Regions from separate parts of the [Enterobacter] lignolyticus SCF1 genome, predicted to be linked through region 3. Evidence: riboswitches for the same ligand, from Rfam matches in the RefSeq annotation. Region 3 holds a riboswitch; each other region holds the start of a gene.

Region 1 (5,523 bases), 2.0 Mb from region 3:
GTTCTGTAGCTGGGATATATCGCCTAACGAATACGACAACTATTATCACGGCTATGTCCATAAAACGATGTGGCCAATATTTCATAACCGACCGGATCTTGCGGTATATCGCAAAGAGTACTTTATTACCTATAAAAATTATAACCAGGCGGTCGCCGACATGCTGGCGGAACAACTCTGTGATGAAGATGCGGTCTGGGTGCTGGATTACCATCATATTGCCGTCGGGCAGCGGCTTAAAGAGGATGGATATTTAAACCGCTGCGGCTTCTTTTTCCAGCAGCCGTTTCCGCCGGGCGACGTGTTCCGCTCTCTGCCCGAGCACGACTGGATGATTCAGGCTCTGTGCCATTACGACCTGATAGGCTTTCAGTCCGCAGCCGACGCCAGTCACTTTATCTCCTACCTGTGCCGCTATTACCGCACCGAGCGGCTCAGCGATAGGATAATCAACGTTAACGGTCATCTGGTGTCTGTCGGCGTTTTTCCCTGCGGGATTGCCGGAACGCGACCGGAGCCGAAGAGGGCGAGCAGCGCGCTGGCGGACTATCGCCGCCGTATTATTATCAGCAACGACACCGTGACGGATATGAGCGGCATTCATTACCGGCTGGAGGCGATGCGCCGGTTTTTGAACCACTGGCCGCAATATATGCGCGACGTCAGCCTGCTGCAGATTTCCGACCCGGCGCAGGAGCATCCGCATTCCAGCCACGACTTGCACCATAAGCTCGAGCGCTTTTGCGGGGAGCTGAACGGACAATACGGAGATTTCAGCTGGTATCCGGTGAACTATATCCATAACGATCTCTGCTCGCGGGAGACGATGTATTCGCTCTACGCAAGGGCGGAGGTGGGGATGTTTACCTCGCTCTCGGAGGGGATGAACCTTGGGGCAAAAGCCTTTGTGCTGGCACAAAACCCGGAAAATCCCGGCGTGCTGGTGCTGTCGCAGTTCTCCGGCACCTCGCAGCAGCTGCGCGATGCGGTGATCGTCAATCCGTATGATGCCGATGAAACAGCGCAGGCGCTGCACTCGGCGTTGACCATGCCGCTGCATGAGCGTAAGCGTCGTCATCTGAAGCTACTGGAAACGCTCAGGCGACAGGATAATCACTGGTGGTATCAGGCGTTTCGTACCGCTCTTGAACACCCCGATTCCGACGTCGGCGCGCCTCGGATAGCGTATCACCGCGTTTTCGCCGGCAGGTCGCTGTACTGAGCGGGGCGATACTTCGTCGGCTGACGAAGTATCGTTTTCTGCGGCCATTATGCTTTGTTTACATCACCCATTGCCGGAGGAAGTAAACAATGATCGCTGTACTTTTTGAAGCCGAGGTCAATGCGTCAAATCAGGCCCGCTATCTGTCGCTGGCCGCAGAGCTTAAGCCCCTGCTCTCTGACGTGGAGGGCTTTATCGCCATTGAACGCTTTCAGAGCCTGACCACGCCGGGGAAAATCCTGTCGCTTTCCTGGTGGCGGGACGAACAGGCCGTGGTGACGTGGCGGGAGAACGTTCTGCATAAAGCGGCGCAGGAAGAGGGAAAGCGCACGCTTTTTACGCGCTATCGCATTCGTATTGCAACGGTACTCAGAGAATATCAGTCAGCTATGGGGGGAGAATAAGCGATGTATGATGTCCATGTGATACTGAAAAACAGCCCGGGGCAGCTGGCGCTGCTGGGAACAACCCTCGGCGCTCATGGGGTCGGTCTTGAAGGCGGCGGCGTGTTTAGCGTCGGCGAGGTATCTCATGCGCATTTTCTCGTTGAGGACGGGATGAAAGCGCGCGAGGTGCTTATGGCCGCCGGGGTTGAGGTCATCGCGGTTTGTGAGCCGATTATCCGCAAACTTCGGCAAGCGCGTCCGGGAGAGCTTGGCGAAATTGCCGCAGTGCTTGCAAAAAACGGTGTTAATATCCTGACGCAGTACAGCGATCATGCAAATCACCTTATTCTTATCACCGACAATGTGCAGAAAGCCCGCGAGGTGACTCAGCGCTGGGCCAGCGTGGACCAATAATTATGCATAAGCATTCCGATGACGTTGAATCCCAGGTATCACAGGAGCGCGCGCTCGCCGGGCTCGCTTTTGCCATGTCTGACGTCTCTCGGATGAAAATGCTGTGCGCGCTGATGGACGGCAGGGCGTGGACCGCGACGGAGCTTGCCGTAGCGGCGGATATTGCGCCCTCAACGGCCAGCGCGCACCTGTGTAAACTCGTCGACAGCCGCCTCATCGTCGGTCTTTCGCAGGGCCGACACCGCTATTTTCGGCTTACCGGCCGCGACGTTGCCGGTTTGCTGGAGCAAATGATGGGGCTGACATGGCAGGCGACAGCGCATTGCAGCACGCCCGTTTCGTTACGCAAAGCGCGTACCTGTTACGATCATCTTGCCGGTGAAGTCGCGGTGGCCATTTTTGATTTTTTGCTGCGCGAGGCGTGGGTCGCCGACGACGGCGAGGCGTTAACCCCCAAAGGCGTGGCGGGGTTTACCCGGATGGGCGTGACGCTCAGCGAGAGCGTGCGACGCAAACCGTGTTCAGCCTGTCTGGACTGGAGCGAGCGCCGTTTTCATCTTGGCGGAATGGCCGGTGCGGCGCTATTGCTGCACGTCGAACAAAAGGGCTGGATCGCCCGTACGCCCGGATATCGCGAAGTGCGCATCACTTCAGTCGGTCAACTGGCGTTCAGGCGCTATTTTGAGGTGGATTGTTAAGCGTGATGCGACGGCCCTGAACCGCGCTTGTAATCCCTGACTGCTTCCCGTACTCTGCCTGCGGGATAACAAATCCCATGATGACTCGGGGTGCCCTTCCTTGTGAAGGCTGAGAAATACCCGTACCACCTGATCTGGATAATGCCAGCGTAGGGAAGTCAGAGACCAACACATGGTTATCGCTTCTTCACGGCCTGGCAGGAGCAAACCATGCAAGCTGACCTGCTTAGTCCCGCGCAACTCGCGCACGTCCGCCATCTGTTTCACACCCATTCGCCGCTCGTTCACTGCATGACTAACGACGTGGTGCAAACCTTTACCGCTAACGTGCTGCTGGCGATCGGCGCTTCGCCGGCGATGGTTATCGATGATGACGAAGCCGCGCAGTTCGCCGCCGTTGCCGACGCGCTGCTGATAAACGTCGGTACGCTTACCCGGGACCGGGCGCAGGCGATGCGTGCGGCGGTGAACAGCGCGTACGCTCAGGGCAAACCCTGGGTGCTTGACCCGGTGGCGGTCGGGGCGCTAACGCTACGCAGCGATTTTTGCCGTGAGCTGCTGGCCCTGAAGCCGGCGGCCATTCGCGGCAACGCTTCGGAAATTCTGGCGCTGGCGGGGATGAGCCGCGGCGGGCGCGGGGTGGATACCACCGATGAAGCGGCAACCGCGCTACCGGCGGCGCAGGCGCTGGCGCGTCAGTGGGTGACGACCGTCGTCGTTACCGGCGAGGCGGATTACATCACCGACGGCGCGCGTACGACGAGGGTGACCGGCGGTGACCCGCTGATGACCCGGGTGGTCGGCACCGGCTGCGCTCTGTCCGCCGTGGTGGCCGCAAGCCTTGCGCTGCCGGGCGACCGTCTGGATAACGTTGCCGCCGCCTGCGGCATGATGAAGCAGGCGGGGAGCGTGGCGACGGCAAACGGTCGCGGGCCGGGAAGCTTCGTCGCCGCGTTTGTCGACGCACTGTATGCGGAGGTGCAGGCATGACGCGCATTAATGCCCTGACCATCGCCGGTACGGACCCCAGCGGCGGCGCCGGTATCCAGGCGGATCTGAAAACCTTTTCGGCGCTGGGGGCCTACGGCTGCTCGGCGATCACCGCGCTGGTGGCGCAAAATACCCGCGGCGTGCAGTCGGTATACCGTATCGAACCCGATTTTGTCGCCGCGCAGCTGGATTCAGTGCTGAGCGACGTGCGCATCGATACCACCAAAATCGGCATGCTGGCAGAAACGGATATCGTCGAGGTCGTGGCGGAGCGTCTTGCCCGTTATCAGATCCGTAACGTGGTGCTGGATACGGTGATGCTGGCTAAAAGCGGCGATCCGCTGCTTTCCGCCTCCGCCGTGGAGACCCTGCGCCGCCGTCTGCTGCCGCAGGTGTCGCTGATTACGCCGAACCTGCCGGAGGCGGCGGCGCTGCTGGCGGCGCCGCACGCCCGCAGCGAGCAGGAGATGCTGGAGCAGGGGCGCGCGCTGCTCGGGTTCGGCTGCGGCGCCGTGCTGATGAAGGGCGGTCATCTGGAGGATGCCGAAAGTCCCGACTGGCTGTTTACGCCGCAGGGCGAATACCGGTTCACCGCGCCGCGCGTGCCGACCAAAAACACCCACGGCACCGGTTGCACGCTGTCGGCGGCGCTGGCGGCGCTGCGTCCGCGCTATCGCAGCTGGCAGGAAACGGTGCCGGAGGCCAAGGCCTGGCTCTCTGCCGCGCTGGCGCAGGCGGATACCCTTGAGGTCGGTCACGGTATTGGCCCTGTGCACCATTTCCACGCGTGGTGGTAGTATACTGGCAGGAGAATCTTGCCAGGAAAAGACCCGATGGAACAAGCGCATACCCGGCTTATCAGCCAACTGAACGAGCGCATTGCGGCGGCGGACAACACGCCGCTGTACCTTAAGTTTGCCGAAACGGTGAAAAACGCCGTGCGCAGCGGCTGGCTGGAGCACGGCAACATCCTGCCCGGCGAGCGCGATCTCAGCCAACTGACGGGCGTCTCGCGCATCACCGTGCGCAAAGCGATGCAGACGCTTGAGGATGAAGGCGTGGTCACCCGCGCGCGCGGGTACGGCACGCAGATCAACAATATCTTCGAGTATTCGCTGAAAGAGGCGCGGGGTTTTTCGCAGCAGGTGGTGCTGCGCGGTAAAAAGCCCGATACCCTGTGGGTGAATAAACGGGTGGTGGAATGCCCGGCGGAGGTGGCGGAACAGCTGGCCGTCGCGCCGCGCAGCGAGGTGTTCCTGCTCAAGCGTATTCGCTATGTGGATGAAGAGGCGGTATCGATTGAAGAGTCGTGGGTGCCGGCGCACCTGATTGCCGATGCGGAGGCTATCGGCATCTCGCTGTATGACTATTTTCGCAGCCAGCATATTTACCCGCAGCGCACGCGCTCAAGGGTGAGCGCGCGGATGCCGGATGCGGAGTTTCAGTCGCACATCAAAATGGATGAAAAAATCCCGGTGCTGGTGATAAAACAGGTCGCGCTCGATCAGCAGCAGCGACCCATTGAATACAGCATCAGCTACTGCCGCAGCGATTTATACGTGTTCGTGTGCGAGGAGTAGCTCCTCGCGCGTGGGCGCGCAGTCGCCGCCGCGGCGGCTGACCACCCAGGATGCCACCGCGTTGCCGAGCGTTACCGCATCGGCAAGCGTCCACCCGGCGGCAAGCCCTGCCAGTACCCCTCCGGCATGGCTGTCTCCTGCGCCGATGGTATCCACAACCGTAGTGGCGAACGGCGCGGCGAGCCCCTCCTCGTGTTCGCTGAAGTACCATGCGCCGTCTTTATCCTGACGCA
Region 2 (5,523 bases), 570 kb from region 3:
CAGTGCTGCGATGGCCATGCCCAGGAAACCACCCTTAACGAGCTGGCGGCGCTGTTAAGCTGTTCCCGCCGCCATATGCGTACGCTGCTCAACACTATGGAAGAGCGCGGCTGGCTGACCTGGGAGGCGGAGGCCGGGCGCGGTAAACGGTCGCGCCTGACGTTCCTCTATACCGGGCTGGCGCTGCAGCAGCAGAGGGCGGAGGATCTGCTGGAGCAGGACCGGATCGATCAGCTGGTGCAGCTGGTCGGCGATAAATCGGCGGTACGCCAGATGCTGGTGTCCCATCTGGGCAGAAGCTTTCGCCAGGGGCGGCATATTTTGCGCGTGCTCTACTACCGCCCGATGCGCAATCTGCTGCCCGGTACGCCCCTTCGCCGCTCGGAAACGCACATCGCCCGGCAGATCTTCAGCGCCCTGACGCGGATAAATGAGGAAAACGGGGAACTGGAAGCCGATATCGCCCACCACTGGCAGCAGATTTCGCCGCTGCACTGGCGCTTTTACCTGCGTCCTGGCATTCATTTCCATCACGGCCGCGAGCTGGATATGGACGATGCGATCGCGTCGCTACAGCGCATTAATTCGCTGCCGCTGTACAGCCACATCACCCGCATCATCTCCCCCACCGCCTGGACGCTGGATATCCATCTGGCAAGACCTGACCGCTGGCTGCCGTGGCTGCTGGGCTATGTACCGGCGATGATCCTGCCGCGCGAATGGGAGTCGATGAACCACTTCGCCAGCCTGCCCGTAGGCACCGGCCCCTATGCGGTGGCGCGCAACAACCTGAACCAGCTGAAAATTCACGCCTTTGACGATTACTTCGGCTATCGCGCGCTGATTGACGAAGTGAACGTCTGGGTGCTGCCGGAAATCGGCGAAGAGGTCACCTGCGGCCTGACGCTGGAAGGATCGACGGAAGACGAGGAAAAAGCGGTTGAAAGCCGTCTTGAAGAAGGCTGCTATTACCTGCTGTTCGACGCCCGCACGCCGAAAGGCGTGCACCCGGCGGTGCGCCGCTGGGTAAGCCAGATACTCTCTCCCGCCAACCTGCTCTATCACGCCGATGAGCAGTATCAGGGCTACTGGTTTCCGGCCTACGGTCTGCTGCCGCGCTGGCACCACGCCCGGCCGCAAAAGGGGGAAAAACCCGCCGGGCTGGAAACGCTGACCATTACCTATTACCGGGAGCACCTCGAACACCGCAATATTGCCGTCATCATGCAGCGGCTGCTGGCGCAACATCAGGTCAGGCTGGAGATTCAGGAGCTGGACTACGACGAGTGGCATCGCGGCGACGCCTGCAGCGATATGTGGCTCAACAGCGCAAACTTCACGCTGCCGCTGGATTTCTCTCTTTTCGCCCAGCTGTATGAGGTGCCGCTTATCCAGCAGTGCATCCCGCTTGACTGGCAGGCCGACGCCAGCCGCTGGCAGGCCGGAGACATGAACCTCGCCGGCTGGTGCCAGCAGCTTATCGCCCAGCAGTCGATAGTCCCGCTCATCCACCACTGGCTTAGGATCCAGGGACAGCGCAGCATGCGCGGGCTGCGCATGAACACCCTTGGCTGGTTTGACTTTAAATCCGCCTGGTTTGCGCCGCCGGAACCATAACGCTTCCTGAAAACTTACAAACTTATTACAATAGCGCCGTTCTCAACGGGGTGCTGCAGGCCAACGGCTATGCGTGCTGAGAAGATACCCGTCGAACCTGATCCGGATAACGCCGGCGAAGGGATTTGAGGCTCACTCAAAATCCTTTGCCACCCATTTTCTGAGGTGCAAAGTGCTAAAAAAACTCCTGCCGTTGCTGGCGCTCGTAAGCGTGCCCGTGTTCGCTAAACCTGTTCTGACCGTCTATACCTACGATTCCTTCTCCGCCGACTGGGGCCCGGGGCCTGCGGTGAAAAAAGCGTTTGAAGCCGACTGTGGCTGCGAGCTGAAGTATGTGGCGCTGGAAGACGGCGTATCGCTGCTCAACCGCCTGCGTATGGAGGGCAAAAACAGCAAAGCGGATATCGTGCTGGGGCTGGATAATAACCTGCTGCAGGCGGCAACCGATACCGGGCTGTTCGCAAAAAGCGGCGTTCCCTCCTCCTCGGTCACCGTGCCTGGCGGCTGGAACAATGACACCTTCGTACCGTTTGATTACGGCTACTTCGCGTTTGTTTACGACAAAAACAAGCTCAAAAACCCGCCGAAAAGCTTAAAAGAGCTGGTTGAAAGCGAGCAGAAATGGCGCGTGATTTACGAAGATCCGCGCACCAGCACGCCGGGTCTCGGCCTGCTGCTGTGGATGCAAAAAGTCTACGGCGACAAAGCGCCGGACGCCTGGCAGAAGCTGGCCGCGAAAACCGTCACCGTCACGAAGGGCTGGAGCGAGGCTTACGGCCTGTTCCTGAAAGGCGAAAGCGACCTGGTGTTAAGCTATACCACCTCTCCGGCCTACCACATCATCGAAGAGAAGAAGGATAACTACGCGGCGGCCAACTTCGAGGAAGGCCACTACCTGCAGGTAGAGGTCGCCGCCCGCACCGCTGCCAGCAAGCAGCCGGAGCTGGCGGAAAAGTTCCTGAAATTTATGGTGTCACCGGCCTTCCAGACGGCAATTCCGACCGGCAACTGGATGTACCCGGTGACCCAGGTCGCGCTGCCGGACGGCTTTAACGGCCTGGTCAAACCCGCCACAACCCTGGAATATACGCCGCAGCAGGTTGACCACGAGCGCCAGAACTGGATTAGCGCATGGCTTCGCGCCGCCAGCCACTGATCGCCGGCTGGCTTATCCCGGGACTGACGGTCGCCATGCTGATGGTGGCCGTCGCGCTGGCGGCCTTTCTGGCGCTATGGCTGAATGCGCCCGAAGCCGCATGGGGCGCGCTGCTGCAGGACAGCTATCTCTGGCACGTGGTGCGCTTTTCCTTCTGGCAGGCATTTTTGTCGGCGCTGCTGTCGGTGGTCCCGGCGATTTTCCTCGCCCGCGCCCTTTACCGGCGCCGTTTCCCTGGGCGTCAGGCGCTGCTGCGGCTGTGCGCGATGACGCTGATTCTGCCGGTGCTGGTCGCCGTTTTCGGCATCCTTAGCGTCTATGGCCGCCAGGGCTGGCTGGCGCAGCTGTTTCACGCGGCCGGCTGGCAGTGGACGTTTTCACCCTATGGCCTGCAGGGCATCCTGTTGGCCCACGTGTTTTTCAACATGCCGATGGCGACGCGCCTGCTGCTGCAGGCGCTTGAGCAGATCCCCGGCGAGCAGCGGCAGCTGGCCGCCCAGCTCGGCATGCGCGGCTTCAGCTTCTTCCGCTTCGTCGAATGGCCGTGGATACGGCGGCAGCTCCCGCCCGTCGCGGCGCTCATTTTCATGCTCTGTTTCGCCAGCTTCGCCACGGTGCTGTCGCTCGGCGGCGGCCCGCAGGCCACCACCATTGAGCTGGCCATCTATCAGGCGCTCAGCTTTGACTACGATCCGGGACGGGCGGCCATACTGGCGCTCATCCAGATGCTGTGCTGCCTCGGGCTGATGCTGCTCAGCCAGCGGCTGAGCAAATCGGTGGCGCCGGGGTTTACCCACCACCGCGGCTGGCGCGATCCCGACGACCGCCTGCACAGCCGTATCGCCGACGGCGCGCTGATCGTTATCGCCCTGCTGCTGCTGTTGCCGCCGCTGCTGGCGGTGGTGGTCGACGGCGTTAACGGCAGCCTGGCCGAGGTGCTCTCGCGCCCGGTGCTCTGGCGGGCGCTCTGGACCTCGCTGCGCATCGCCATCGCCGCCGGGCTGCTCAGCCTGCTCCTCACAATGATGCTGTTGTGGAGCAGCCGCGAGCTGCGCGCGCGTCAGCATTCGCTGGCCGGACAGGCCATGGAGCTTAGCGGTACGCTGATTCTGGCGATGCCCGGCATCGTGCTGGCCACCGGTTTTTTCCTGCTGCTCAACAACAGCATTGGCCTCCCCGCCTCTGCTGACGGCATCGTCATCTTCACCAACGCGCTGATGGCTATCCCCTATGCGCTGAAGGTGCTGGAAACCCCCATGCGGGATATCACCGCCCGCTACGGCCCGCTGTGCCAGTCGTTGGGCATGCAGGGATTCAACCGCCTGCGTATTGTCGAGCTGCGCGCTCTCAGACGGCCGCTGGCGCAGGCGCTGGCGTTTGCCTGCGTGCTGTCGATTGGCGATTTCGGCGTTGTGGCGCTGTTCGGCAACGATGACTTCCGCACGCTGCCCTTCTATCTTTATCAGCAGATTGGCGCCTACCGCAGCCAGGACGGCGCCGTAACGGCGCTGCTGCTGCTGCTGCTCTGCTTCCTGCTTTTTACCGTGATCGAGAAACTACCGGGCCGCGATGCTAAAACTCAATGATATCACCTGGCTGTATCAGCATTTGCCGATGCGCTTTACCTTCGCCGCCGCCCCCGGCGAGCAGATTGCCGTGCTCGGCCCCAGCGGCGCGGGGAAAAGCACGCTGCTGAACCTGATCGCCGGTTTCCTGGCGCCGGTCAGCGGCACGCTGGCAATAGCGGGAGAGGATCATACCCATACCCCGCCGTCAAAACGTCCGGTATCGATGCTGTTCCAGGAAAATAACCTGTTCAGCCATCTGACCATTCGCCAGAATATCGGGCTGGGGATGACGCCGGGACTGCGGCTCAGCGCGCAGCAGCGGAGCGCGCTGGAGACCATCGCCGCGCAGATGAACATTACCGAACTGCTGGAGCGCCTGCCGGGGGAGCTTTCCGGCGGGCAGCGGCAGCGGGCGGCGCTGGCGCGCTGCCTGGTGCGCGAGCAGCCGGTGCTGCTGTTGGATGAACCGTTTTCCGCGCTCGACCCGGCGCTGCGTCAGGAGATGCTGCAGCTGGTCGGCGACGTTTGCCGTCGCCAGCAGCTAACGCTGCTGATGGTGTCCCACAGCGTCGAGGACGCCGCACGCATCGCCGCGCGCTCGCTGGTAGTGGCCGACGGGCGCATCGCCTGGGATGGCCCCACCGCCGAGCTGCTGAGCGGTAAGGCCAGCGCCTCGCCGCTCCTTGGGCTGTGACACGACGTCAGCGGCTGACGACCTTACCTAAAATATCCAGATACACTGGCATGAGCGGGTGGCGCAGCAGCGCCACCAGCGCCGCCGCGGCCAGCCCGAGCAGCAGCGGCGAAAGCCACAGCAGCCGGGCGCGGGGCAGATAGCGGGTCAGCCTGTCGATACCGGATTTACCGCTGCGCCACAGGCGCCAGCAGAGCCAGACGGCAAGCCACAGCAGCAGCGCCGCCAGCAGCAGCAGCCACTTAAAGCCGCCGCTCTGCGCGTCCGCCGGAATGCCGATAGCCGCTCCGGCGAGGATCCCCGGTAAAAAGTAGACCGGCGGCCAGAGCAGGCAGCCAATGATATTTGGCAGCACGAATTTCGCGACCGGCAGGTCGAGCATCCCGGCGACCATCGGCACCAGCGGACGCGTCGGCCCGACAAAACGGCCAATCAGAATCGTCACCATGCTGTGCTGATGCAGGGCATGCTCGGTTTTATCGAGCAGC
Region 3 (5,523 bases):
AAACGCTCAGCGCGGACGAGCACTCCACGCTCTCCTCGTTAACGATGATTCTCATGCTGGCCTCCGCATACCGGACAGCCGTCGGCGCGCCTGAGCATCAGGGTGCGCCAGCTGTTGGCGCGGGCGTCAAACAGGCGCAGCGCGTCATGCTGTGTCTCCATGCCGCAGAGCAGCTTAATGGTTTCCAGCGCCTGGAGCGCACCCATGACCCCGACCACCGGACCCACGACTCCGGCGGTACGGCAGTTGCGCTCCGGTTCGGCATCGTCCGGCCACAGGCAGCGGTAGCAGCCGTGCGTCCAGGGCGGTGTCAGCACCATCATCTGGCCGCCGAAGCCGACGGCGCTGGCGGTAATCAGCGGCGTGTCCGTTTTCACGCAGGCGGCATTTATCGCCTGGCGCGTCGCCATGTTGTCCGTGCAGTCGAGCACAACGTCGGCGCGTGCGACCTCGCGGGCCAGCGCTTCCCCAACGAGGCGCTCCTGGAGCGCAATCAGCGAAATGCCGGGATTCAGACGGGACAGGCGCGCCCGGGTGGCCTGTGATTTCGGCTGATTTATGTCATCAGCGGTAAACAAAATTTGGCGCTGCAGATTGCTCAGGTGTACGTCGTCGTCGTCCGCCAGGACCAGCGTGCCGACCCCGGCGCCCGCCAGATACAGCGCGGCGGGCGATCCCAACCCGCCGAGCCCAACAATTAGCACCCGGCTGGCGAGCAGCCTTTCTTGCCCGTCGATGGCGATGTCCTCCAGCAGAAGCTGTCGGCTATAGCGCATAAAGTCGGCGTCATTCATTGCCTGCCCCCGCCATATCAAGCAGCTGCGCGGTGGCCAGCTGCCAGTCCGCCGCCTGGGTAATGGCGCTGACCACCGCGACGCTGCCGACGCCGGTCGCCAGGACCGACGGCGTGCGCTCAAGGCTGATGCCTCCGATGGCGACGGTCGGGTAATTCGCCAGCCGCGTAATGTGCCGCGTAAGCTGCTCCAGCCCCTGCGGCGCAGAGGGCATCTGCTTGGTCCGCGTCGGGAAGACGTGGCCGAGCGCGATATAGGAGGGGCGCGCCGCCAGCGCCACGTCGATCTCCATATCGTCATGGGTGGAGACGCCAAGGCGCAAACCGGCGGCGCGAATAGCGGCCAGGTCGGTGGTCTGTAAATCCTCCTGGCCAAGGTGCACGCCGTAGGCCTGATGGCTAATCGCCAGCCGCCAGTAATCATTAATGAACAGCCGGGCGTTGTAGCGACGGCCAAGCGCGATCGCCGCGACGACATCGGCTTCCACCTCGTCGTCGCGCTTATCTTTGATGCGCAGCTGAAGGGTGCGTACGCCTGCGTCCAGCAGGCGTGCAATCCATTCCACGCTGTCGACCACCGGATACAGGCCTAAACGAAACGGCACCGGCGGAAAATCGGGCTGGTACATCAGGCTTTCTCCTTACGCAGATAAATTTCCCCGCCCCTGGCGCGGAAGTTCTCCGACATATCCGCCATGCCGACTTCTATCGTCTGTGCCGCGGCGTAATCGCGCACTTCCTGGCTGATTTTCATCGAGCAGAATTTTGGTCCGCACATCGAGCAGAAGTGGGCCACTTTGCCGGATTCCTGCGGCAGGGTTTCGTCGTGATAGGCGCGGGCGGTGAACGGGTCGAGCGCCAGGTTGAACTGATCTTCCCAGCGGAATTCGAAGCGCGCTTTCGACATCGCGTTATCGCGAATCTGCGCGCCCGGATGGCCTTTCGCCAGGTCGGCGGCGTGGGCGGCAATCTTGTAGGTAATCAGCCCCTGCTTCACATCCTCTTTATTCGGCAGGCCGAGGTGCTCCTTCGGCGTGACGTAGCAGAGCATGGCGCAGCCGAACCAGCCGATCATCGCCGCGCCAATGCCGGAGGTGAAGTGGTCGTAGCCCGGCGCGATGTCGGTGGTCAACGGTCCTAAGGTGTAGAACGGCGCTTCGTGGCAGTGCTCCAGCTCTTCGGTCATATTGCGGCGGATCATCTGCATCGGCACGTGACCCGGGCCTTCAATCATCACCTGTACGTCGTACTCCCAGGCGATTTTGGTCAGTTCGCCCAGCGTGTGCAGTTCGGCAAACTGCGCTTCATCGTTGGCATCCTGAATCGAGCCCGGACGCAGACCGTCGCCCAGCGACAGCGAAACGTCATAGGCGGCGCAGATTTCGCAAATTTCGCGGAAGTGCTGGTAGAGGAAATTCTCCTGGTGATGCGAGAGACACCATTTCGCCATGATAGAACCGCCGCGCGAGACGATGCCGGTCAGCCGTCCGGCGGTCATCGGCACATAGCGCAGCAGCACGCCCGCGTGGATAGTGAAGTAGTCCACGCCCTGCTCGGCCTGCTCCAGCAGCGTATCGCGAAACGCCTCCCAGGTGAGATCTTCGGCGATCCCATTGACCTTCTCCAGCGCCTGGTAGATCGGCACGGTGCCGATCGGTACCGGGCTGTTGCGCAGGATCCACTCGCGGGTCTCGTGGATGTAGCGGCCGGTGGAGAGGTCCATCACCGTGTCTGCGCCCCAGCGCGTTGACCACACCAGCTTTTCGACCTCTTCTTCAATCGACGATGTGACCGCTGAATTGCCGATATTGGCGTTGACCTTCACCAGGAAGTTACGGCCGATGATCATCGGTTCGGATTCTGGATGGTTGATGTTGGCGGGGATGATGGCGCGCCCGGCAGCCACTTCGTCACACACGAATTCCGGGGTGATATTCTCCGGCAGACGGGCGCCGAAGCCTTCGCCAGGATGCTGGTGGCGCAGCGTTCGGCTTCGAATCCGCTCGCGGCCCATGTTTTCACGAATGGCGATAAACTCCATCTCCGGCGTGACGATCCCCTGGCGGGCATAGTGCAACTGGGTCACGCGTTTGCCCGCTTTGGCGCGCTGCGGCGTCAGCAGGCCGGTGAAGCGCAGTTCATCGAGACCGTCATCCGCCAGGCGCGCTTTGGTATACGCAGAGCTGCGGTCCGTCAGCGCTTCGCTGTCGTTGCGAGCGGCAATCCACGGCTGGCGCAGCTTTGCCAGCCCCTGCTGAACGTCGATCGCGATATCCGGATCGCCGTACGGGCCGGAGGTGTCATACACCGGGATCGCTTCGTTATCTTCAAACTGCGGATCCTCTTTGCTGCCGCCAATGAGCGTTGGGCTAAGCTGAATTTCCCGCATCGGGACGCGGATATCCGTCTGAGAGCCGGTAATGTAAATACGTTTTGAGTTCGGGAAGGCGGTGCCTTCGAGCGTATCGATAAAGCGTTGGGCCTGTGCGCGCTGTTCGCGGCGGGTCAGTTTTTGTGCAGACATAGCTCATTCCAGAAAGTAAGGACGTGGCTTGTCAGACGACGGATGAAGCAAGAGGCGAGATCGCCAGAAGGCGATACAGCAGCAGTGTTACTCTTGTTCCCTTCGCAGGTATTAGCCTGATCAGGTTCCGCGGATCCCGAATAAACGGTCTCAGCCCAACTGGGCACTCCGACAAGATAAACCCTCGCCCGTATGGCGAGGTAGTGTATGTAAACTACGCGTTAACGCTTAAAATCTCAAGCCGGACGTGCAATATGGCCCGCGTTATTGGCGCCGCCCTTAAGACGGTGATCAAAAGCCAGCACAATAAGCCGGTCTTCCAGCGTAAAGCGGGCGTCCAGCGCTTCGCCAAGGCTTGAAAGCGCCTTCTGGAACGCCATGCAGTTGTCGTCATCGATGGCGTTTTCCAGGCTGGAATCATAGATATCCATGATCTGCTGGGTATTGGCCTCCAGCAGCGGATAAATCTTGTTGGTGGCTAAAAGTGGGTTATCGCCTTCCATTTTACCCACAATGCGCTCATAAATATTGAAGTGACCGGCGGAGAGATAGTCGACCAGACTTTGGCAAAAATCGTCCAGCGCCTTTTCGTTAAGGCGCATGTATGAGCCTTTACCCGGCTTAATGCCGACCAGGTTGTAGTAGGCGACGAGCAGATGTTTACGTACCAGCAGCCAATGGTCGATGAAGTGATTATTTCCACCCACGCGTTCTGTCAGGCTTTCTAATTGGTTTAGCATGATTGACTCCGCACGTTTAAGATTGAAAACTGCTCAGACCAATATGTAAAAATAATGTAAACACGTTGCCAGTGAAGCGAAGGTAGTGCAATAGACATGGATCGAATAATTGAAAAATTAGATCGCGGCTGGTGGATCGTCAGCCACGAACAAAAATTATGGCTTCCTCGCGGTGAAATACCATACGGCGAAGCGGGAAATTTCGATCTTGCGGGGCAGTCCGCAATGCGGATCGGCGAGTGGCAGGGCGATCCTGTCTGGCTCGTGCAGCAGGCGCGCCGTCACGATATGGGCACGGTGCGTCAGGTGCTCGATCAGGACGTCGGCCTGTTCCAGCTGGCCGGTCGCGGCGTGCAGCTCGCCGAGTTCTACCGTTCCCACAAATTCTGCGGCTATTGCGGCCATACCATGCGGCCGAGCAAAACCGAGTGGGCCCTGCTGTGCAGCCACTGCCGCGAGCGCTACTACCCGCAAATCGCGCCCTGCATCATCGTCGCTATCCGCCGGGACGATTCGATTCTGCTGGCGCAGCATACCCGCCATCGCAACGGCGTCCACACGGTCCTGGCAGGCTTCGTCGAGGTCGGGGAAACCCTTGAGCAGGCCGTTGCGCGCGAAGTGATGGAAGAGAGCGGCATTCGGGTGAAGAACCTGCGCTATGTCACCTCGCAGCCGTGGCCGTTCCCGCAGTCGCTGATGACCGCCTTTATGGCGGAATACGACAGCGGCGACATCGTTATCGACCCGAAAGAGCTGCTGGAGGCGAACTGGTATCGCTTCGACGGTCTGCCGCTGCTGCCGCCGGCGGGCACCGTCGCGCGCCGCCTGATCGAAGATATGGTGGCAATGTGTCGGGCAGAGTACGAGTGATGGTACACTGACCGCCTGACGCATAAAGGAACTGCAAACATGACCGAACTGAAGAACGATCGTTATCTGCGTGCGCTGCTGCGCCAGCCTGTTGATGTCACGCCGGTGTGGATGATGCGCCAGGCGGGCCGCTATCTGCCGGAATACAAAGCGACAAGGGCGCAGGCGGGCGATTTCATGTCGCTGTGCAAAAATGCGGAACTGGCCTGCGAAGTGACGCTGCAGCCGCTGCGCCGCTATAAGCTTGATGCGGCGATCCTCTTTTCGGATATTCTGACCGTTCCTGATGCGATGGGGCTTGGCCTCTATTTTGAAGCTGGCGAAGGCCCGCGCTTCACCTCGCCGATCGCCAGCAAAGCGGATGTCGAAAAGCTGCCGGTTCCCGACCCGGAGCAGGAGCTTGGCTATGTGATGAACGCGGTGCGTACCATTCGCCGCGAGCTGAAAGGCGACGTCCCGCTGATCGGTTTTTCCGGCAGCCCGTGGACGCTGGCGACCTACATGGTGGAAGGCGGCAGCAGCAAAGCGTTCACCGTGATCAAGAAAATGATGTACGCCGACCCGCAGGCGCTGCACCTGCTGCTCGATAAGCTGGC

Evidence for each region. A riboswitch is a leader RNA that binds a small molecule or an ion and turns the genes downstream of it on or off. The one in region 3 is predicted to bind thiamine pyrophosphate.
Region 1: it holds a riboswitch for thiamine pyrophosphate, as region 3 does, so the genes downstream of both, thiM (hydroxyethylthiazole kinase) here and thiC (phosphomethylpyrimidine synthase ThiC) in region 3, are expected to answer to the same signal.
Region 2: it holds a riboswitch for thiamine pyrophosphate, as region 3 does, so the genes downstream of both, thiB (thiamine ABC transporter substrate binding subunit) here and thiC (phosphomethylpyrimidine synthase ThiC) in region 3, are expected to answer to the same signal.

What each region holds. Positions count from the first base shown of each region.
Region 1 is NC_014618.1:1,690,545-1,696,067, forward strand. It holds gene ENTCL_RS07930 (alpha,alpha-trehalose-phosphate synthase (UDP-forming)) at 1-1,222, shown strand, start outside; gene ENTCL_RS07935 (antibiotic biosynthesis monooxygenase family protein) at 1,312-1,626, shown strand; gene ENTCL_RS07940 (amino acid-binding protein) at 1,630-2,022, shown strand; gene ENTCL_RS07945 (ArsR/SmtB family transcription factor) at 2,025-2,720, shown strand; TPP riboswitch at 2,797-2,893, shown strand; gene thiM (hydroxyethylthiazole kinase) at 2,931-3,710, shown strand; gene thiD (bifunctional hydroxymethylpyrimidine kinase/phosphomethylpyrimidine kinase) at 3,707-4,507, shown strand; gene ENTCL_RS07960 (GntR family transcriptional regulator) at 4,544-5,290, shown strand; gene ENTCL_RS07965 (PfkB family carbohydrate kinase) at 5,264-5,523, opposite strand, start outside.
Region 2 is NC_014618.1:3,925,291-3,930,813, forward strand. It holds gene sgrR (HTH-type transcriptional regulator SgrR) at 1-1,617, shown strand, start outside; TPP riboswitch at 1,654-1,759, shown strand; gene thiB (thiamine ABC transporter substrate binding subunit) at 1,790-2,773, shown strand; gene thiP (thiamine/thiamine pyrophosphate ABC transporter permease ThiP) at 2,749-4,359, shown strand; gene thiQ (thiamine ABC transporter ATP-binding protein ThiQ) at 4,343-5,035, shown strand; gene ENTCL_RS18280 (DedA family protein) at 5,043-5,523, opposite strand, start outside.
Region 3 is NC_014618.1:4,491,856-4,497,378, reverse strand. It holds gene thiS (sulfur carrier protein ThiS) at 1-55, opposite strand, end outside; gene ENTCL_RS20835 (HesA/MoeB/ThiF family protein) at 39-794, opposite strand; gene thiE (thiamine phosphate synthase) at 787-1,422, opposite strand; gene thiC (phosphomethylpyrimidine synthase ThiC) at 1,422-3,317, opposite strand; TPP riboswitch at 3,398-3,498, opposite strand; gene ENTCL_RS20820 (Rsd/AlgQ family anti-sigma factor) at 3,554-4,057, opposite strand; gene nudC (NAD(+) diphosphatase) at 4,154-4,927, shown strand; gene hemE (uroporphyrinogen decarboxylase) at 4,967-5,523, shown strand, end outside.